DNA from 3 places in the Fusibacter sp. JL298sf-3 genome. Region 3 is predicted to be linked to each of the others. Evidence: riboswitches for the same ligand, from Rfam matches in the RefSeq annotation. Region 3 holds a riboswitch; each other region holds the start of a gene.
What was found. Region 3 has a riboswitch for glycine ahead of gcvT (glycine cleavage system aminomethyltransferase GcvT). Riboswitches for the same ligand answer to the same signal wherever they lie in the genome.

Region 1: another riboswitch for glycine. It lies ahead of ACR6HW_RS09595 (PTS sugar transporter subunit IIC); the one in region 3 lies ahead of gcvT (glycine cleavage system aminomethyltransferase GcvT).
Region 2: another riboswitch for glycine. It lies ahead of ACR6HW_RS00515 (GrdX family protein); the one in region 3 lies ahead of gcvT (glycine cleavage system aminomethyltransferase GcvT).

What each region holds. Positions count from the first base shown of each region.
Region 1 is NZ_CM132608.1:2,005,548-2,012,806, forward strand. It holds gene ACR6HW_RS09585 (YczE/YyaS/YitT family protein) at 1-650, opposite strand, end outside; gene ACR6HW_RS09590 (LysR family transcriptional regulator) at 775-1,632, shown strand; glycine riboswitch at 1,808-1,901, shown strand; gene ACR6HW_RS09595 (PTS sugar transporter subunit IIC) at 1,969-2,976, shown strand; gene ACR6HW_RS09600 (amidohydrolase) at 3,049-4,221, opposite strand; gene ACR6HW_RS09605 (Tex family protein) at 4,289-6,466, opposite strand; one part of gene prfB (peptide chain release factor 2) at 6,477-7,259, opposite strand, start outside.
Region 2 is NZ_CM132608.1:106,140-113,398, forward strand. It holds gene ACR6HW_RS00505 (energy-coupling factor ABC transporter ATP-binding protein) at 1-764, shown strand, start outside; gene ACR6HW_RS00510 (DUF1846 domain-containing protein) at 747-2,225, opposite strand; glycine riboswitch at 2,628-2,729, shown strand; gene ACR6HW_RS00515 (GrdX family protein) at 2,962-3,321, shown strand; gene trxB (thioredoxin-disulfide reductase) at 3,342-4,289, shown strand; gene trxA (thioredoxin TrxA) at 4,350-4,664, shown strand; gene ACR6HW_RS00530 (glycine/sarcosine/betaine reductase component B subunit) at 4,694-5,980, shown strand; gene grdA (glycine/sarcosine/betaine reductase complex selenoprotein A) at 6,021-6,497, shown strand; gene grdB (glycine reductase complex selenoprotein B) at 6,520-7,259, shown strand, end outside.
Region 3 is NZ_CM132608.1:1,227,150-1,234,408, reverse strand. It holds gene ACR6HW_RS06110 (GGDEF domain-containing protein) at 1-1,138, shown strand, start outside; gene ACR6HW_RS06105 (response regulator transcription factor) at 1,149-1,523, shown strand; gene ACR6HW_RS06100 (chemotaxis protein CheC) at 1,513-2,151, shown strand; gene ACR6HW_RS06095 (diguanylate cyclase domain-containing protein) at 2,132-3,094, shown strand; glycine riboswitch at 3,277-3,357, shown strand; gene gcvT (glycine cleavage system aminomethyltransferase GcvT) at 3,469-4,572, shown strand; gene gcvH (glycine cleavage system protein GcvH) at 4,657-5,040, shown strand; gene gcvPA (aminomethyl-transferring glycine dehydrogenase subunit GcvPA) at 5,042-6,388, shown strand; gene gcvPB (aminomethyl-transferring glycine dehydrogenase subunit GcvPB) at 6,385-7,259, shown strand, end outside.

The DNA.
Region 1 (7,259 bases), 780 kb from region 3:
GGTTTTCTAAGGAGCTCGCCCAATGTGCGTTGTCGCACTCTCGAGGCGTCAAATCCCGTCCATTTAAACATCAAATCGAGTACTTTTCCACCTAGAAGTGCCAGTACAACTGTGCCGACGCCAAAGGGGCCGCCGAGCAAGAGGCCAAGTGCTGTAACGGTGATTTCAATGGCCACTTTTACCACGACAACCGGCTTGCCCGTTATTTTCATAATCAGTAGCATCAGACCGTCTCTCGGACCTGCGCCGAGACCACAGCTCATATAAACAGCCATGCCGTACGATAAAACGAACAGACCGACGATACTGAAGAGTATTTGTGAAAGCAGGCCGTGTGGCGTCGGTACCAACTGTGTCGCCTCCAATAAATCTATAAAAAATCCAACGAATAAAATGTCACAAATTGTGCCGAGACCTGGGTAAGATTTCATAAAGAACATCCCGATGATAATGACGATGCCAATCAGCTGACTCCAAACGCCAAATGAGATGCCCGTCGCATTTGTCAGTCCGGCATTTAGTGTGCCCCAAGGGAACAAACCGATGTTGGCGTGAATCATAATCACAGTGCCCAGTGCCGCTAAAAAAAGGCCAAAAATAAGTTTGCTCAATAAGAAGTAAGTCCTTCTACTCGTAAGTGTTTTTTTCATTTTTCTTCACACTGAACCTTTCTTGTATTGCTAAGTCAATTCGATTATAATGACATTGAAGCCATAAGTAAAATGAATGTTTTTAATGGCCATCATGAAAAAATTTCATCCATTCGAGGTACATATGAAATACCGAATTTTCAAGCAAATTATGACCAGCGGCAACTTCACGAAAGCCGCTGAAGCACTGAATATGACACAGTCTGCGGTGAGCCACGCCGTCAGTGCTTTAGAGAGGGAAATCGGCTTTACACTCTTTGTGAGAACTAAGCAGGGTATTCGCCTCACAGAAGACGGCAAACAGTTGTGGCATCACGTCGAAACTCTCGTCGCTGCCGAAGACCGTCTTTACAACCAAATTCACGCCATGAACCGACTGGAGATGGGCACGCTGCGCGTCGGCAGTTTTACCAGTGTGTCGTCACGTTTTCTCCCCAAGATTTTAAAGGCCTACGACGCCAGATACCCCGACGTCCAAGTTGAAATTTTCGATGCAGATTACGACCGCATTATGGAAAAGCTTCATCAGGGTCGCATCGACGTCGGTTTTCTCATAGAAGATTACATCAAAAAAGAGCACCACTCATTGCCGTGCTTTAAAGACGAAATGGTCGTCGTCGTTCCTTACGACATGGATCTCAGCCAAATCGACGACATTGCTCTCAAAGATGTTGAAAAGTATCCGTTTATTATGCCGGACAACAATCAGGATGTGTATTTAAAGCAGCTTTTGGCAGAAAATCACGTCCTGCCTAGAATAAAGTACAAGTTTCAGCTGATGAGCACTGTTTTCGCCATGGTGGAGGCCGGTCTCGGCATTACCATTGTGCCGGATTCGACGCTGCTCAAAACCAATTACAACGTGGACTTGATTTCGCTCGATCCCCCTGTTTACCGAAACATCCACATTGTCGCCAACAAGACACAGATGCATTCCCCTGTCGTCAAATCTTTTTTTGAAGTGGCCAAAAGTATAAAATAATTTAATGGCGGTATGTATTGACACGTGACAACTTCTTGTTGTAAACTAGACGAGAATTAAATAGTGGATGATGATTGATTGGAGAAAAGTGGGCAAATGCCCATGCACCGTAGGAGAAAGAAAAGCGACAGGCCCAAGAGCGCTTTTTGAAGCTTTCAGGTTATTTACAACAATCGGACACAGCTCTGGAGAGCGTCATTCAGTTGACCATCGAAGAAGCAAGCTGCGCAGGCAGTGAATCTTTCAGATAAAAGGACAGAGTATAATCGGCATTCTTTGTGTTGCCCATTATACCTATGTCCTTTTTTTAGTGTCATGATTTATGGAGGGGGATTTATGGAGATTGTAAAAGGAATGGGACTTTTGTTTTTGACATTGGGGATATTCTCCCTGTTTAGCCTCAAGGCACCCAAGGGGCAGAAAGCCATGTCGGGTCTTGCCAATGCGGCAATTGCCACTTTTCTTGTGGAGGCGATTCACAAATACATCAGCGGCGACTTTTTAAGCAGTGCCTTCTTGGGCGAAGTGGGCACTGTGGCCGGCAATATGGGCGGTGTAGCGGCGGCTGCACTGACCATGCTTCAAATGGGCGTTTCCCCTGTTCTCGCCGTAACGGCAGGCGTCGCCGTCGGGGGATACGGTATTTTGCCGGGGTTTATCGCAGGGTATAGCCTAGGACTCTTGGCGCCGAAGCTTGAAAAATACTTGCCGGAAGGCCTCGACATCATACTCAGCGCCCTGTTAATCGCACCTATGGCACGGGGCATCGCCTTTGCCACCACGCCAATAGTCGATTCAACACTGGCCAATATCGGCGGCACCATTACCATTGCAGCCAGTCAGTCGCCTTATCTGATGGGGCTTCTTCTCGGGGGCATTATGAAAGTTATGTGCACATCGCCGTTGAGTTCCATGGCGTTGACGGCGATGCTCGGTCTCACAGGACTGCCTATGGGCATTGCGGCGATCGCCACTGTCGGCGGCTCTTTTACCAACGGCATCTTGTTCCACCGATTGAAGTTCGGCACCGGCGGCAAAGTGGTTGCCGTCATGTTGGAACCGCTGACACAAGCGGATATCGTTACGCAGAACGCCATCCCCATCTACACGTCGAACTTTATGGGCGGTGCCCTTGCCGGCCTTTCTGCGGCATTCTTCGGCATTGTCAACAACGCCCCTGGTACGGCGTCACCGATTCCGGGTCTACTGGCACCTTTCGCTTTTAACCCGCCGCTACAGGTGATGTTGGCTGTTGGATTTGCCATAGCAGGTGGCACTTTAGCCGGACTCGTCGGCTCCGCTTTCTTTAAAACACGCAAAAAAACGCAACCTTTAACTGCTTAACAATAGCGTCCCCCGGGGGCGCAAAAAAAACAGCCTGACATCTTTAAAATGTCGGGCTGTTTTTTGTGTGATTTATTCAGCAACTGAAGCGTCCCTATGGACGATTTCACCGTCTATGAGGGTGTACAGCGCATGGGCTTGCAGGTCAAACGGGTGTCTGTCCCAGATGACGAGGTCTGCATCTTTTCCGGCCTCGAGGCTGCCGATGCGCTCATCCAGTCCTAGGATTTCCGCCGCGGTGATGGTAATGGCCTTTAGTGCCGTTTCCTCATCGAGCCCTGCTTTGTGCGCCAGTGCCGCACACATCGGAAGGGACTGAAGCGGAATAACCGGGCTGTCTGTCATGATGGCAAACTTCACACCTGCTTCGTGGAGAACTCTCGGCGTGTCGAACGATTTATTGGTCAGCTCGAACTTGCTCTTGTTTCCAAACGTCGGTCCCACCACCGCAGGGTAGCCTTCCTTTGCCAAGTGCTCGGCGATAAGATGCCCTTCTGTACAGTGTTCAAGGGTCAATTTTACGCCGAACTCTTTTGCAATTCGAATGGCTGTAAAGATGTCATCTGCACGGTGTGCATGCGCTTTAAGCGGCATTTCACCGTGTACAACAGGCAACAGCGCCTCAAGTTTCATATCAAAAGCAGGCATCTTGGAGACGTCTCCCGCCGCCGCTTTAATCTTTTTATTGTACTCAAACGCCTTAAACAGCATCTCTCTCAGGCAAGCCGCCGTACCGAGACGCGTCGACGGCATCGATTTTTTAGCGTTGTAAACGCGTTTGGGATTTTCTCCAAAAGCACATTTCATCGCCAGTTCTTTGGTGACGACCATATCGTCGACGCGGTTGCCTTTGAGTTTTAATACGGTAAATGTGCCGCCGATGACATTGGCGCTCCCCGGCCCTGCGGCAGCAGTTGTCACCCCACCTGTCAGCGCTAAAGCAAACGCTTCGTCCATTGGGTTGATGGCGTCGATTGCTCTTAAATGCGGTGTTACAGGGTCGGTCATCTCATTGCCGTCATCGCCTTCGAAGCCTATGCCCTCTTCAAAGAGGCCGACGTGGCAATGTGCGTCGATAAATCCCGGGAAGACAAACTTGCCGTCGGCGTCGATAACCTGAGCCCCTTCAGGCGCTGTTAAATCCGTGCCGATTGCTTGAATGGTCTTGCCGTCAATGAGCACGCTACCACCTGGCACAATCCCCTGTGTGATGGTATAAAGCGTTGCATTTTGAATCAGTAACATAATACCCCTCCTAGCTATTATTTCGATACTCTAAAGAAATTATAGCATATTTAGGATAAGACCGCGTTTATTTTTCGATATTTTTCATAGAAAGTGCAATTTTTCCGCGTTTGTAATCGACGTTTAAAATGCGTACTGTAACGGGATCGCCCACAGAAACCACTTCCATCGGATTTTTGACAAATCTGTTGGAGAGCTCCGATATATGGACGAGGCCGTCTTGTTTGACGCCGATGTCCACAAAGGCGCCGAAGTCGACGACATTTCGCACGGTCCCCGGTAAAATCATGCCTTCTTCGAGGTCTTCCATCTTTAAGATATCGCTTCTAAAAATCGGTTTCGGCATTTCTTCACGTGGGTCTCGGCCGGGCTTTTTCAGTTCTTCAACGATGTCTTGTAACGTCAATTTGCCGATGTCCATTGCGTCGGCCAACTTGCCGATGCCGCCAAAGGCGCGCACGCGCTCATCGATGTCTGAAAAACCACTTTGCCCCATGGCGTCAATGGCGTAGTCCAAGGCCGCCAACAACGCTTCTGTTACCCCATAGGATTCGGGGTGAACGGCAGTGTTGTCCAGAGGATGCGCACCGTCTGCAATCCTGAGGAAGCCGGCACATTGTTCAAAGACTTTGTCGCCGAGGCGCTTGACTTTCAACAGCTCTTTTCGCGTCTTGAATTTGCCTTTTTCATCGCGGTACGCCACGATATTTTTTGATACGGTGGCCGAAAGACCTGCGACGTAATTGAGCAGCGACGGCGTCGCCGTGTTCAAGTCGACACCGACGTTGTTAACACAGTCTTCGACGACGTTGCCCAGTTGTTCTGTGAGGCGTTTTTGATTGACGTCGTGTTGGTACTGACCGACGCCGATGCTCTTCGGATCGATTTTAACGAGCTCAGCCAGTGGGTCCTGTAAACGGCGCCCAATTGAAATCGCCCCTCTTATGGAGACGTCGATGTCCGGGTACTCTTCTGTGGCCAGTTTGGAAGCAGAGTACACTGAGGCGCCCGCTTCGCTGACGATGGTGTAGTACACTTCTCGGTCCAATGTGGCGAGCAGTTCTGCCACAAGCGCCTCGGTTTCCCTTGAAGCGGTGCCGTTGCCAATTGGAACGACGTCGATATCGTATTTTTCTATAAGCCCTTTTAACACCTCTTTTGACGCCGCCACTTGATGCTGCGGTGCATTGGGGTAAATGGTCTTGTAGTCGAGCAGTTTGCCAGTTTCGTCGAGTACCGCCAACTTACAGCCGGTGCGGTAGCTCGGGTCGATGGCGAGAACGCGCATCCCTTTTACAGGTGGGACGAGCAACAGCGCTTTCGTATTTTTCCCGAAGACTTTGATGGCCTCTTCTTCTGCCCGCTCTGTGAGGGTGCTGCGCACTTCGCGCTCAATAGACGGAGAGATGAGGCGCTTATAGCTGTCCTCAACGGCTTCGATGAGATAAACAGACGCTTCGTCAGAGGTGTTGCGCACCGTTTTGCGCATGAGCCACTGAACGTTGTTATCATCAGGTGCCACCACTTTGACTTTCAGATGTTTTTCCTTCTCGCCACGATTTAGCGCTAAGATTCTATGATTGGCCACTTTAGACAGCGACTCTTCAAAATCGTAGTACATTTCGTAATTGGTTTCTGCACTTTCATCTGTGGCTTTAGAAGTCAACTTGCCCGCTTTAAACGTTTGGCTGCGCATATGGGCTCTGTATGCCGGCGTGTCCGACAGGCGCTCGGCGATGATATCCTTCGCCCCTTGAAGCGCGTCTTCCACAGTGTCCACCTCTTTTGACGGGTCCACAAAGGTGCTCGCTTTTTTGAGAAGTGCCGCTTTGTCCAGCACTTGAAGCATCATGGCGTCGGCAAGGGGCTCGAGACCTCTTGCCACAGCTTTAGAAGCACGGGTGCTCTTTTTCTGTTTAAACGGTCTGTAGAGGTCTTCGACTTTTTGAAGAACAGTGGCACTCACGATGTCCTGTTTAAGCGGTTCTGTAAGTTTCCCCTGTTCTTCGATGATTCGGAGAACTTCTTCTTTTCGCACTTCGAGTTGTCGCAGGTACTTTAGTCGGTCGTCAAATTGTCTTAGGACGTCATCGCTGATGCCACCTGTAGCTTCTTTTCTATACCGGGCAATAAACGGAATGGTGTTGCCTTCGTCGATGAGACCGAGAGTGGCCTCGACTTGTTTCTTCGTCAGTTGAAGCTCTTTAGAGAGCTGGTCGATTAACAATGCGTTTTGTGTTTCCATGCACGTCTCCTTATCTCATATCCTTTAAATAACTGTCGATGAACAAATCGATGTCCCCATCCATAACCGATTGAACATTGCCCGTTTCCGCTTCTGTTCGATGGTCTTTAACCATGTTGTACGGGTGAAACACATACGATCGGATTTGAGACCCCCACGAAATTTGTGAATAGTCGCCGGCGAGGTCTTCGATTTTTTCTTTTTTCTCACGTTCTTTGAGTTCGACGAGCTTTGCCGTGAGCATTTTCATCGCCGTGGTGCGGTTGGCAATCTGCGAGCGCTCGTTTTGACAAGCCACGACGATGCCTGTGGGCACATGGGTAATCCGCACAGCGGAATCGGTGGTATTGACGTGCTGACCACCTGCACCTGAGGCCCTGAACGTGTCAATTTTAAGGTCTGAGGGGTTGATGTCGATTTCGTAATCGTCGTCCAGTTCTGGCATGACATCCACCGACGCAAAGGACGTGTGCCGTTTGCCCGACGAATCGAAAGGCGATATTCGAACGATTCGGTGGACGCCTTTTTCGGATTTTAGGAACCCGTAGGCATTGAGACCTTCCACTAAAAGCGAAACACTCTTTATGCCGCCCTCTGTATCGTTTTGAAAATCGAGTACTTTAACGCCATACGCTTTGTCGTCGCACCAGCGCCTGTACATGCGCATGAGCATCTCCGCCCAATCCTGCGCATCGGTACCGCCGGATCCCGCGTGAATAGACAAAATGGCGTTGTTGGCATCGAACTCGCCTGTTAGAAGCGTTTCTAAACGCATTTTTTCGTAGCTGGCCAG
Region 2 (7,259 bases), 1.1 Mb from region 3:
GGCTGGAGTTTCTCGTGAACAAGGGCGAACGCATAACGTTGCTCGGCCCAAACGGCTCTGGCAAAACAACACTTTTGTCACACATCCTTGGGCTGTTAGAGCCTGTAGACGGTACTGTGGAAGTGATGGGTGTAGAGCCGTATAAGCACTTTAACAAGATTAGGAAACACATTGGCGTGGTTTTTCAAAATGTCGACGAACAGATTATTGGACCGCGCGTATACGACGATATCGCCTTTACACTTAGGAGCGACGGGCATCCGCAAGCGGAAATTGACCACAAGGTGATGACTGCGGCGCAGACGCTGAGGATTGAACCGCTTCTTGAGAAGATTCCCCATTATTTAAGCGGCGGCCAAAAGAAAAAAGTTGCCCTTGCTGGCGCATTGGCGGTTATGCCTGAGATCATCATCTTAGACGAACCCTTTGATGCGCTGGATCCAAAATCTAAAAAAGAGATGATTGATATCATTAATCATCTCAATCGAACACATGGTGTCACCATTATCACCACCACACACGACATCGATATCGTGCCTCAAATTGCAGATACCATCTACGTTTTAAGCGAGGGAATGATTGCCGCAAAAGGGACGCCGAAAAAGGTTTTTTCTGATTTAGAACTGCTTGAAAAAGCGCATCTCGAGCCGCCGACACTTACGCGGTTGTTTACCAATCTCAATAAAAAAGGCCTCTCACTTCAAATACCGACGACGGTAGAAGAAGCGGAGGCGCTTTTGCTAAATTTAATAGAAGAGAAGTGATGATGCAAACTCGGGGTCACATGTGATTTCGATACCGAGGTTGCGGTAAGTTTGCTCATTGGCTGCGGCGACTATCGTAGTCGAGTGCGCTTGGCAGCTTTGCAGTCTAAACAAGTTGTCCATAGCCACTTGAACAATAGGGTTGAACGCTGCGCTAATGCTCAGTGCAATAAGAACTTCTTCGCAATTTAAAGCGACATTTTGACAATTGAAATGTTGCTTTTTTAATAGAATAATTGGATCTAAAATTGCCGGAGAGAGCAGGTGGATGTTTTCGTCGATGTTGGCGTGGTGTTTTAAGGCGTTGATAAGCGCGGCTGCTGTGGCATCCATAATGGCACTGGTCTTTCCGGTGATAATGGCGCCGTCATCTAGTTCCAACGCCACGACCGGCGTCCCTTTTACTTCTGAAGCCGTCCGAGCAGGGGCGACAACTTTGCGATCCGTCGGCTTTAAATAGAGTTCTTCCATAATGAGTTTGCTGCGGTTGTAGGTGTCGAGGTCGACATACCCTTTTTTGTATTCGCAACCCGTTTTAAAATAGCGTCTTATAATTTCTTGTTTAGACGCTTCTTGTACGACGTCATCGTCGATGATGCCGAAGGCGATGCGGTTGACCCCCATGTCTGTAGGAGACTGGTACACACTGGCCTCTTTTGTTATTTTCTCTATGATGCGCTTCAGCACTGGAAATGTTTCAATGTCTCGGTTGTAGTTAACCGCAACTTCATTGTAAGTTTCCAGATGAAACGAATCGAGCATGTTCACATCTTTTAAGTCCACAGTTGCCGCTTCATAAGCGATGTTCAGTGGGTGCTTAAGCGGCATGTTCCAGACGGGGAAGGTCTCAAACTTGGAGTAGCCGATGTTGTTGCCCTTCTTGTGCTCGTGGTAGAGCTGATTCAGGCAGGTGGCGAGCTTACCGCTTCCAGGGCCGGGTGCCGTAACCACGACGATAGGTTTGGTGGTTTCGATATACGGATTTTGACCGTAGCCTTCGTCGCTGACAATCGTATCGACATCATTTGGGTAGCCCTTTGTAGAGCGGTGTGTGTAGACCTTTATCCCCTTGTGCGTCAACTTGTTGATAAAAGTCTTTGAAGACGGCTGGTCGTCAAATCGCGTGATGACGACGCTGTTTACAGATAAATCATAAGCTCTTAAGTCGTCTATCAGCTTAAAGACGTCCACGTCGTAAGAAATGCCGAAGTCACCTCTTATCTTATTGCGCTCAATATCGCCGGCGTAGACACAGATGACCACTTCGGCTTTATCTTTCAACTTGTGAAGCAATTTGATTTTAGCATTTTCATCGAAACCGGGGAGAACGCGTTTGGCGTGCATGTCAAAAAGCAATTTTCCTCCGAATTCCAAATAGAGTTTGTCATAGTGATTTACGCGTTCTAAAATGTATTTTGACTGTTCTTCCAAATACTTCTCTGCATCAAAACCCTTTTTCATATTTCCTCCAGTTCGTACTATACCTCGTAACAACAAAGCCTATTGTATCATGTTTTTGAGTGTAGAAACACTCTTGACACGATAAAAAGTTTTGCTTATGCTGAGAGTGAACCCCTTAAAATTCAAAGGTGGGCGGGGTGAAAATCAAACCGCTACAGCGGGTGATAAAAAAAGGTGAGAAAGTGCTTTTGATGGCTTTATAATGTAAGAAAAAAGCAACGATATAATTTATTATTTTATAAATGATATGACTTTAGAACGCTCCGGTTATTTTTTTAACAAAAACGCAAAAAACGCAAGATTTCTATTGCATTCTGTCGGTTTATTATGTAGAATAAGACCTGTAAGATAAATCGATGTAATACTCTTATTATTTTGATTAAAAAATTATATAAAAGCTGTATGATGAGTAAAAGAGAGCGCATTATAATGCCGCCGAAGGGACAAGTTGAAGTTTGCCAAAATTTTAATGAAATTCTCAGGCTAAAGGATTTTATTTCGGACAGAACTCTGGAGACAACAGGGAAAACGGGGGCGCGTTTTTCCTGTTTTTTTTAGCGGAGTTAGAGTGAAAGAAGAAATAAGTAGGCTGATTCAATGCCGGCTGTTGCTGGAATTGTTATTGAATAATAGGCGTTCTTTCAGACGGTTCAAATCACAAATTTGAGCGCTTCGGTCATAGGGCAAACGACGAGGCACACGCTACTGAAACGCCTGTGTTATTTCGAGAGGTTATATGTTTATAGTCACTAACAATCCAAAGGTAAAAGATTACTACGAAGCGGAAAATATCCAATTTGTAGAAGGGAGTTATTACGACGTGCTCGTGGCCATTCGCGACCTAATTCACGTCAATCACAAGCTCCTGACGCATCCGCTTTCAGGCAGCATTAAGCCGAATGAAACCCCGTATAAATCCGTTGCGGTCGAGCCGTCGAATGTATTTGATATGGAAGGGCTTCATCTTATAGAGAAGGCAATAGAAACGTACCGCAAATTACAAAAGGACAGTGCGACGCCAAACTGGACGCCGCGCATTAAAGAGGATTTCATGGTGATTGATTACGACTTAATCAAAAATGCCATTAGAAAATAACGATATAAAGGAGAGTTACCATGTCAAAAGTATACGATTTAGTCATCATCGGTGCAGGCCCTGCCGGATTATCTGCAGGTCTCTATGGTGCTAGAGCTATGATGAGCACATTGATTATCGAGAAAGACAAAACAGGCGGCCAAATAGTAACAACTGATGAAGTTGCCAATTACCCGGGTTCTATTCACGAAGCAACCGGCCCAAGTCTAGTTGCGCGCATGGCCGAACAGGTAGATGAGTTTAAGGCTGAAAGAGTTAAAGATTCAATTGTAGACTTTGATTTTACAGGTAAAATTAAAACCCTCGTCGGCGAAAAGGAAACGTACAAAGCGAAGTCGGTTATCATAGCAACCGGTGCTGTTCCTAGAAAGCTCGGCGTACCGGGAGAAAAAGAATTAACAGGTAAAGGCGTTTCTTACTGTGCAACATGCGACGGCGCATTCTTTACTGAAATGGAAGTCTTCGTCGTAGGTGGCGGCGACTCAGCAGTAGAAGAAGCTATTTTCTTAACTAAGTTTGCAGACAAAGTCACAATCGTTCATAGAAGAGACGAACTCAGAGCGGCAAAATCTATTCAAGAAAAAGCATTTGCCAACCCTAAGATCGACTTTATGTGGGACACAAAAGTCGCTGAGCTCAAAGGCGACGGCATCTTAGAATCAGCGGTATTTGAAAACGCAAAGACGGGCGAAAAAACAGAGTACTTTGCAGATGAAGACTTCGGCACTTTCGGCATGTTCGTCTTCACTGGCTACTTGCCGTCAACGACGCTTTTCAATGGTAAAATCGATATGAACGAGCAGGGGTACATCGTTACAGACGATCAGATGCGCACCAACATCGAAGGCGTATTTGCTGCAGGCGACTGTAGAGAAAAAGTATTGAGACAAGTGATTACAGCAACGGCTGACGGCGCTATTGCAGCTGTTGTCGCTGAAAAATATATTGAAGACACAGATTTTGAATAAGTTTGTCATCCGGCGTACAATGATGCGCCGGCATCACATATAATCTTAAGGAGGCACATTATGTTAGCGGTAGATAAGTCTAATTTTGAAGAAGTGGTATTAAAAAGCGAAGGCGTTGTTTTGGTAGATTTCTGGAGCGAAGGTTGTGAGCCGTGTAAAGCGCTTATGCCGGATATCGAAGCTTTAGAAGCAGCTTACGGCGATGTGACGTTCACAAAGTTGGATACTGCTAAGAACAGAAGATTAGCGATTAAAGAACGCGTTTTAGGTCTTCCTACCATAGCAGTCTACAAAGGCGGTCAAAAAGTTGACGAAGTAACAAAGGAAGATGCTACAAAAGCCAATGTAGAAGCTATGATTAAAAAATATATCTAGTAGTTAAATCTATGAGAGGAGGTGACTCTATGCGTCTTGAGATTGGAAATATCTTTATTAAGGACATCCAGTTTGGTGAGGTGACATCTGTTAAGGATGGTACATTGTTCATCAACAAAGAGGAGATGATCAAAGAAATTTCTAACGATGACCATATTAAGTCAATTGATATCGAGCTGGTGAGACCTGGCGAGAGCGTAAGAATCACACCGGTGAAAGATGTCATTGAGCCTAGAGTTAAAGTTGAAGGAAACGGGGGCTTGTTCCCGGGCTTCTTAAGTAAGGTGGATATGGTAGGCGAGGGTCGTACGCACGTATTAAAAGGTGCTGCAGTCGTCACTACTGGTAAAATTGTTGGTTTCCAAGAGGGGATTGTCGATATGACTGGCCCTGGTGCTGACTACACGCCGTTTTCAAAAACATGCAACGTCGTTGTGATTGCTGAGCCGGTAGACGGTTTAAACCAGTATGAGCACGAAGAAGCTGTCAGAATGGTGGGCTTTAAATCTGCCAAGTATTTAGGTGAAGCGGGTAAAACAGTAGAACCGGATGAAGTGAAAACTTATGAAACAAAGCCGATTCTGGAGCAAGCGAACCAATACCCTGAACTGCCTAAAGTTGCCTATGTGTACATGCTTCAAACACAAGGCCTTCTTCACGACACGTATGTTTACGGCGTCGATGCGAAGAAGATTATCCCAACTTTGATTTACCCGACAGAAGTTATGGACGGTGCTATTGTTTCAGGTAACTGTGTTTCAGCCTGTGACAAGAACCCGACTTACGTGCATCTCAACAACCCTGTAATTCACGATTTGTACGAAGCACATGGTAAAGAGATCAACTTCCTCGGTGTCATCATCACAAATGAAAACGTCTACCTGGCAGACAAAGAGCGTCATTCTAATATGACGGCGAAATTGGCTGAGTACTTGGGTGTCGACGGCGTTATCATTTCTGAAGAAGGCTTCGGAAACCCAGATACAGACCTGATCATGAACTGTAAAAAAATCTCTGCTAAAGGGATTAAAACAGTTATTTTGACAGACGAGTACGCAGGTAGAGACGGTGCTTCTCAATCGCTTGCCGATTCAGATCCGTCAGGAGATGCTTGTGTAACCGGTGGTAATGCAAACATGACAATTGTATTACCAAAACTCGACCGCATCATCGGTCACATTGATGTTGTAGACGTTATCGCAGGTGGTTTCGACGGTTCGTTAAGAGCAGACGGAAGCATTGAAGTTGAAATTCAAGCCATCACAGGTGCAACCAGTGAAGTTGGATTTAACAAAATGACTGCGAGAACTTACTAATTACAATTAAAAAACTAAAATAATAATAGGAGGCAATACGATGAGCCGTTACTCAGGAAAAAAAGTAATCATCATCGGTGACAGAGACGGTATTCCGGGTCCAGCGATCCAAGAATGTCTCGAATCGCTTGATTGCGAAGTCATCTTTTCATCAACAGAATGTTTTGTCTGAACCGCCGCAGGCGCGATGGACCTTGAAAACCAAAAGCGCGTTAAAGACGCCGTAGATAAATACGGTGCTGAAAACGTCGTGGTAATCATAGGTGCAGCGGAAGCCGAAGCTGCTGGTCTAGCAGCTGAAACAGTAACAGCAGGCGACCCTACTTTTGCAGGCCCTCTTGCTGGTGTAGCTTTAGGATTAAGCGTTTACCACTCTTGTGAACCAGAATTCAAAGACGAGGTAGATGCAACTGTATATGATGATCAAATAGGCATGATGGAAATGGTTTTAAATGTTGATGAGATTATCGAAGAAATGCAAAGCATTAGAAATGAATTTTGTAAGTTTAACGATTAATTAATTAAGGAGGGATGCACCGATGGGTAAAACTAAGGTTGTCCACTATATCAACCAGTTCTTCGCAGGCCTCGGCGGTGAAGAAAAAGCGGATATCGAGCCACATGTGCTTAATGAACTTCCTCCAATATCAGCTCAGCTGAATACAAAGTTGGGCGATGATATTGAAATCGTAGCTACAGTCGTTTGCGGGGATTCCTACTTCAACGAAAACTTGGAGAAAGCTCAAGCTGAAGTGCTGGAGTTAATCAAGGCTAATAATCCGGACTTAGTCATCGCTGGTCCTGCATTCAATGCCGGTCGTTACGGTATGGCATGCGGTAATGTAGTGAAGATGGTTCAAGAAGAGCTCGGCGTTAAGGCGTTCACTGCGATGTACGAAGAAAACCCAGGTGTAGACGTGTTTAAAAAGGACATCTACATTATCAGTACAGCGAATTCAGCTGCCGGTATGAGAAAAGCTATTCCTGCAATTTCTAAGTTTGCAGTTAAGTTCATTAACAATGAAACACTTGGTACACCTGCCGAAGAAGGCTATATAACACGCGGTGTACGCGTGAACCAATTTACTGAAGACAGAGGTTCTACGAGAGCGGTTAAGATGTTGGTTAAGAAGTTGAAAGGCGAGAGCTTTGAGACTGAGTACCCAATGGCTGTATTCGACAGAGTAGATCCAAGTCCTGCGGTAAAAGACATTACAAAAGCGAAAATCGCCATTGTAACGTCAGGCGGTATTGTACCAAAGCACAACCCAGAGCGTAT
Region 3 (7,259 bases):
CTTCACAGGATTTATTCACAGTATCTCTTGGCTGATTACTGAATACTGCATCAATAGGAACAACGCCGCAATAGGCTTGAGACAAATGGCAAAAGCGCTGTGCTTGCAGGCCGTCAATCTGGGACTCTTCGTCTTTGTATTGGAACTGCCTTATATGCTCGCCATCGTTATGCTAATCGTCTTTCAAGCTTTAATCGATTACGCAGTCTTCGAAAACAATATGGTGTATTCCCTGTTTATCACGGCGCTTTTTTTCGTTTCAGTCGTATACGGGCGCATGCTTTTACAGGGCGGGTTTTACTTTTTGTTTAAAGGTGAAAACGCAGCATGGCTTGACGGGACGGTTACCGTGCTCATCTACGCGGCGACTGTTGTCGGCGCGTGGTTTTTCAGCCCTTATGCGACGTTGATTCACGACACATTACACATTAAGCGTCGATTGGCGGCATTTTTAGTTGTTTTAAACGGTTTTTTCCCCATGTTGGCTTATGGCACTTTTGCCTTTATCAAAAGTACACTCAATCCGGCGATTTATTTTGTGCCGAGGGCTTATAAAATAGGGTTGGTTGTAGAAATCTTTTTCTCAACGATGGTTTTGTTTTACTTTGTGATGTCTTTTTTGTTGCTTTATTACTATATGAAGTACAAAAATAAGTCTGAGTTCGACGATATGACGAAAATTTACAACAAGACGGCAGGGTTAAATCGATTGAATCTCTTGCTTCAAAAGTCGAGAGTCCATCAAAAGCCCTTGGCCGTGGCGTTTATAGATGTAGACGCATTAAAGAAAATCAACGATGCTTACGGACACGATATGGGGGACATCGCCATAATTAAAGCCGCAGAGATGATGCTGGCCAATATTCGTCAAACAGATGCCTTGTTTCGATATGGTGGCGACGAGTTCGTCCTCGTCCTTTACGACAGTGACGAAGCGATAGCAGACAAGTTCTTCGCGCGTATAGAAGAGGCGCTTTTAACGCTGAGTGCCTCAGAAGACTACCCGTTTGTAGTGACGTTTAGCTATGGGGTTCAAGTTTACAAAGGACGCGAGACAGTAGACGCTGAGACCTTAATTATGAAAGCCGATCAAGAAATGTACAGGAGAAAGTTTTCGAAAAAAGTACCTGTGTGCTAAGGAGTTTAAAATGAGAATTGTAATAGCAGATGATGCTTCTTTTATCAGACAAATTATTCAGCGCGTCGTCCGTCAGAAATTCGATGCGGCAGAGATTGTCACATGTGAGAACGGCGCAGTTGCTTATGAAGCGATACGAGCAGCTCAGACCGACTGGTTGATTACCGATTTGCTCATGCCGGTTATGACGGGACAAGAGCTGATTAAAAAGCTTAGAGGAGAAGGACATCTGCCGAATACAGTGGTGATTTCGGCAGATGTGCAGCGCGGGACAAAAGATGAGCTCAAAGCGCTGGGTGTCGAACACTACATTAACAAGCCGCTCAATCCGGAAAAGTCGGCAGCACTAGTGGCTTTAATTGAGGGAGAAGGTCATGCTGAATGAATTGCAAAAAGACCTGCTTAAAGAGTATGTCAACGTCTTTATCGGAAAAGCGGCGGGCATGTTGTCTGAGATGGCCAATCAGCGCGTACTGCTCACCGTTCCGGAAGTGGAAGTCATCAATACGACCTACAACATAGACCGTCAAAGTGGTCTTTTTAAACACGGCCATATTGTTTCGTCCTCCATGCAATTTGGGGATGATTTTAATGGAAAAGCCCTTTTGATTTTTAGTGCAGACAAGGCCAAGCTCTTGGTGGATTCTTGCCTCGGCATCGAGCCCAGTACAGGTCAAAACCAAGACATGGCGTTGATGGATACCGACTTCGACGTCTTAAAAGAAATCAGCAACGTCATACTTAATTCTGTTGTGGGCGAGTTTTCCAATCTCGTTGAAACCACCGTCGAGTTTACCATTCCGGATATTGAACTGGTCTTTGTCGGCGAAACTGAACAAGTAGAGGTTTTAAAGAAGAACGTCTATATGCTGTTGATGCATACGAGTTTTACCCTAGAGAAGACGGCAATCGACGGGGTCATTATCATTGCGCTGGGAGTCAACTCCCTCAAACGCCTCATCGATCGATTAGACGCCGTAATAGGAGCATGCGATGAAGACTTTTATCTATGATCTTCTGGACAAACTCAACATGGGCATCGTCGTTATTGACGACGCGTTTAGAGTGGTTTATGTCAACCGGTGGATTGCTTCAAAAATGTCGGTGTTATCGGATTCGATTGTCAGCCATTCCCTAGAGGCGCTGTCCGATAAGTTTGCCTTACCGGCTTACCGAAAAGTGGTTGAACAGGTCTTTGAAACCGGTCGCGGCCGCTTTCTTTCAGGTGCCATACACCAGTCGTTTTTTGTCGGTGCTGACGATTTGGCAGGTGACAGCATCCGTCAGAATCTTCAACTGGAGAGACTGAATTATCAGGGGAAGCGCGTCGTTATGATACAGGTGACCGATGTGACAGCACACAACTATAAGGTCAAACACATGCGGCATTTTATAAAAAAACTCGAGGTGGAGAATTCGAGTATTAAGCAAAGTGAGGTGCAGTCGCGCATAATGGCGTTACACGATGCACTGACGCAAATCCCCAATCGGACTTTCTTTTTAGAGCGTCTAAAAGAAACCGTCGCATTAGCAGATGAAAAGGCGTCGGCTTTTGGTTTGTTTTTTATCGATATGGACCATTTAAAGCCCATTAACGACACTTATGGACACCAAGTGGGGGACGATGTGATTAAGACGTTTGCCGAACGCCTTAAAGAGAGTATTAGGAGTTCGGATTTCGTGGCGCGCCTCTCAGGCGACGAGTTCGCCATTATTATGACGCATGAAAGCAGCCGAGCGCATCTCGAAATGGTGGCGCGTCGTATTCTGGAATCGGTCAGGGCCCCTATATATGCAGGGGGACATACGATTTATCTGACGTGTTCCATCGGGATCGCGCTTTATTGTGGAGAAGACGTTTCGGAAGAGGCTTTAATCGACAAAGCGGACCGGGCTTTGTACCAAGTTAAGCGGAACGGCCGGAACGGTTATAAGTTCTATACGCAAAATTTATAAGAAAATTAGAAAAAATCAAAATTGATATTGAAAAAACTGTTTCAAAGGCATACAATGACAGTAGAACAAACATATACCGTTACCATTTGACGATGATGTGAGATATTCTGCAAGAATAGCCGAAGGCGCAAGTTGTATGTCTGCCGCATATGATGAAACTCTCAGGCCCCATAAGCGTTATCTGATGGAACTCTGGAGAGCTCTACAATTCATGTAGCACCGAAGGCGACGAAACGCTCAGGTAAAGAAACAGAGGCGTGCAAGGCAGCTTATAGCTATTCTTGTGCGTTTTTTTTATATCATCATAGCAAAAATCGCATAAAAACAGTTGCTGGGGGTATAAATCTCCTAGTGATAAAAAAGGAGGCATTGAAATGGAAGCAGTAAAGAAGACAGCGCTTTATGAGGCTCATGTCAAAGCCGGCGGCAAGGTCATCGACTTCGCTGGGTACGCGTTGCCCGTACAGTACGAGGGCATTATGGAAGAGCACGAAGCGGTGCGAACGAAAGCGGGCATCTTCGACGTATCTCACATGGGTGAAGTCGAAGTCAAGGGTGAAGGGGCTGAAGCATTTGTTCAGAACCTCGTTACCAACGATGTTACGCTCCTCGAAGACCGTCAGATTCAGTACGCCATGATGTGTTATGAAGACGGTGGTGTCGTAGATGATTTGCTCGTCTACAAGTACGACCGCACACATTTTTTCCTCGTCATTAACGCCAGCAATGTGGCCAAGGACTACGAGTGGATGCAGAAACAGGCAAAAGGCTATGAGATCGATTTGAAAAATGTGTCGGAAGACTATTCTGAAGTAGCCCTTCAAGGACCGCTCGCCCAAGAGATACTTCAAAAACTTACCGACAAAGACTTGAAAACCATTGGCTTTTTCTACTTTGATGAAGCGGTTTCAATAGATGGGATTTCCTGCATTGTATCGAGAACCGGCTACACAGGTGAAGACGGTTTTGAAATATACACAGCCAATGAGAACATCGTGGCGGTGTGGGAAAAACTTATGGCTGTCGGCGCGCCGATGGGGCTAAAACCGGCGGGACTCGGTGCAAGAGACACACTGAGATTTGAAGCGACATTGCCGCTGTACGGCAACGAAATAGACAAAGACATTTCACCTTTAGAGGCGGGATTTGGCTTCTGCGTCAAGTTGACAAAAGACGCATTTATCGGAAGAGACGCGCTGATTAAGCAGAAAGAAGACGGTCTGAAGCGCAAAATTGTCGGTTTTGAGATGGCCAAAGGCATTCCGAGACACGGTTATCCAGTGCTTAAAGACGGCGAGACAATCGGTCACGTGACGACGGGCTACTTGTCGCCGACGCTTAAGAAGAACATCGGATTGGCGCTCATCGATGCCACTTATGCCGTTATGGGTGACGCCATTGAAATCGGCGTCCGAAAAAAAGTTATGCCTGCGACAATTGTCAGCAAACGTTTTTATCAAAAAAACTACAAGAAATAGTATAAAAAAGCGTAAGCTTTTTTAGTATAGGGCGACAGAGCGCCCTTTTCATACAAAACACTTTGCAAAAACGAGGAGGCTATTATGAAAATCGTAAATGGACTTTATTACACGGAAGATCACGAATGGGTAAAAGTTGAAGGTAAAAAAGGTTGGGTTGGCATCACGGATTTTGCACAGGATGCGCTAGGTGACATCGTCTATGTCGAAATGCCTGAAATCGATGAAACATATGATGCAGAGGACAACTTCGGTACGATTGAATCGGTTAAGGCGGCATCGGATATGTTGATGCCTGTGACCGGTAAAGTTGTCGCTGTCAACGAAGCACTCGACGATGATCCGGCACTTCTCAACCAAGACGCTTATGCAAATTGGATTGTCGAAATTGAAATCGAAGATGAAGGGGCTTTGGCGTCATTGATGGACGCAAAAGCGTATGAGGCGTTCTGCGAAGAGGAGGCATAATATGTTCCCATATATTTCTCACACTGAGCAAGACATTAAGGCGATGCTCGATCGCCTGGGGCTCGACAGTGTGGATCAATTGTTCAGTGATATACCGGCTTCAATTCGCCTCGACAGACGTCTGGACATCAACCCGCCGCTTTCGGAAGTTGAAGTACAGAAGCAACTCGGCAAGTTGGCACAGAAGAACTGCGCAACAGATGCCTTAGTTTGTTTCAGGGGGGCAGGCGCCTACGATCACGCCGTCCCAAGTGTCGTCCATCACATCACGTCGAGGTCTGAGTTTTATACCGCTTATACCCCTTATCAGCCGGAAATCAGCCAAGGGACGCTGAGAGCTATTTTTGAGTTCCAAACGATGATTGCGAACTTGACTGGGCTTGAAGTATCCAACGCCTCTATGTACGATGGGGCGACTGCAACTGCCGAGGCGGCAATGCTGGCTGCCGGCAGCCAAAAGGGCGATACGGTCGTTGTATCCGAAGCCGTTAATCCCCAGACGCGAGAAGTGGTAAAAACTTACATGCGCTTTAAAGACATCAAGGTGGTAGAAGTGCCTGTGGACAGCGATGGCAGAACTGATGCTGCGGCACTTGAAAGCGCCGTTGACAGCAGTACTGTCGCGGTGATTATGCAATCTCCAAACTTCTTTGGCGTCGTTGAAAATCCCGAAAGCGCCGTGTCGCTAGCACATGACAACAAGGCGTTGATGGTACTGAATGTCGACCCGATCTCACTGGGACTGTTAAAGACGCCCGGTGCTTATGGCGTAGACATCGCCGTCGGAGAAGGGCAGCCCCTGGGCAACGCTTTAAACTATGGCGGGCCCTATCTCGGGTTCATGGCCTCTACGAAAAAACTGATGCGCAAGTTGCCGGGACGTATAGCGGGACAAACGGTGGATGTCGATGGCAAACGCGCGTTTACTTTGACGCTACAGGCGAGAGAACAACACATCCGTCGTGAAAAGGCGACGTCTAATATTTGCTCAAATCAGGCACTTAATGCACTTGCAGCAACTGTTTACATGGGATTGCTCGGCGCTGACGGCCTGAGAGAAGTGGCAGAACAGTCGGCGAAAAAAGCGTATTATCTCAAAGAAAAACTCGAAGCGACAGGTAAGTTTAAGCTGGTATACAATGCGCCGTTTTTCAGGGAGTTTGTCATGGAGACCACTGAAGAGGTAGAGCGCATCAACGAAGAGCTCGCGGCCAAAGGCTTTTTGGGCGGCTACAACCTCAACCGCGATTACGAGAGCGATCAACCGCGGGTGTTGTTCTGTGTCACTGAAAAGCGTACCAAAGAAGAGATGGACGCGTTTGTCGAAGCATTGGAGGCCATCTTATGAAGAATTACGATAAATTGATATTTGAACTGTCGGAAACAGGCAGACGCGGCTATAAACTGCCGCCGTCTGAGGTCGACATGGACATAACGGCTGTGTTGCCAAGTGATTTGCTAAGAGAAGAAGCGCCTGAACTACCGTCGGTAAGCGAACCGCAATTGGTCAGACACTACACCCGATTGAGCAATTTGAATTTCGGTGTCGACACCGGTTTCTACCCACTGGGTTCGTGTACCATGAAGTACAACCCTAAAATCAACGAAGATATGTCTTCGCTGACGGGCTTCAGCACATTGCATCCGCATACAGAAGGGCCGCTGGCACAAGGGGCCTTGGAACTCATGTACGATTTGGCGGGTAAGCTAAGTGAAATCGGCGGTATGGACGCGTTTTCGCTACAGACTACAGCAGGCGCTCAGGGTGAGTTGGCTGGTTTGATGATTATCAAAGCCTACCATCGTAAAAATGGCGATACCAAGCGGACGAAGATAATCGTGCCGGATTCGGCACACGGTACCAACCCTTCCAGTGCTCACGTCGCAGGTTTCGATGTGGTGGAAGTGAAATCGGCACCGGACGGTTCTGTCGACCTCGACAGCTTAAAGAGTGTTTTAAGTGACGAAATCGCAGGGCTGATGTTGACCAACCCGAGCACACTCGGTTTGTTTGAACGCAACATCGTCGAGATTTCAAAGCTGGTACACGAAGCCGGCGGTCTGCTTTACTACGACGGCGCCAACCTCAACGCCATTATGGGCAAAACCCGCCCCGGCGATATGGGATTTGATGTCGTTCACTACAACTTGCACAAGACGTTTACTACGCCACACGGCGGCGGTGGCCCAGGAGCCGGCCCTGTAGGGGTTAAAAAGCA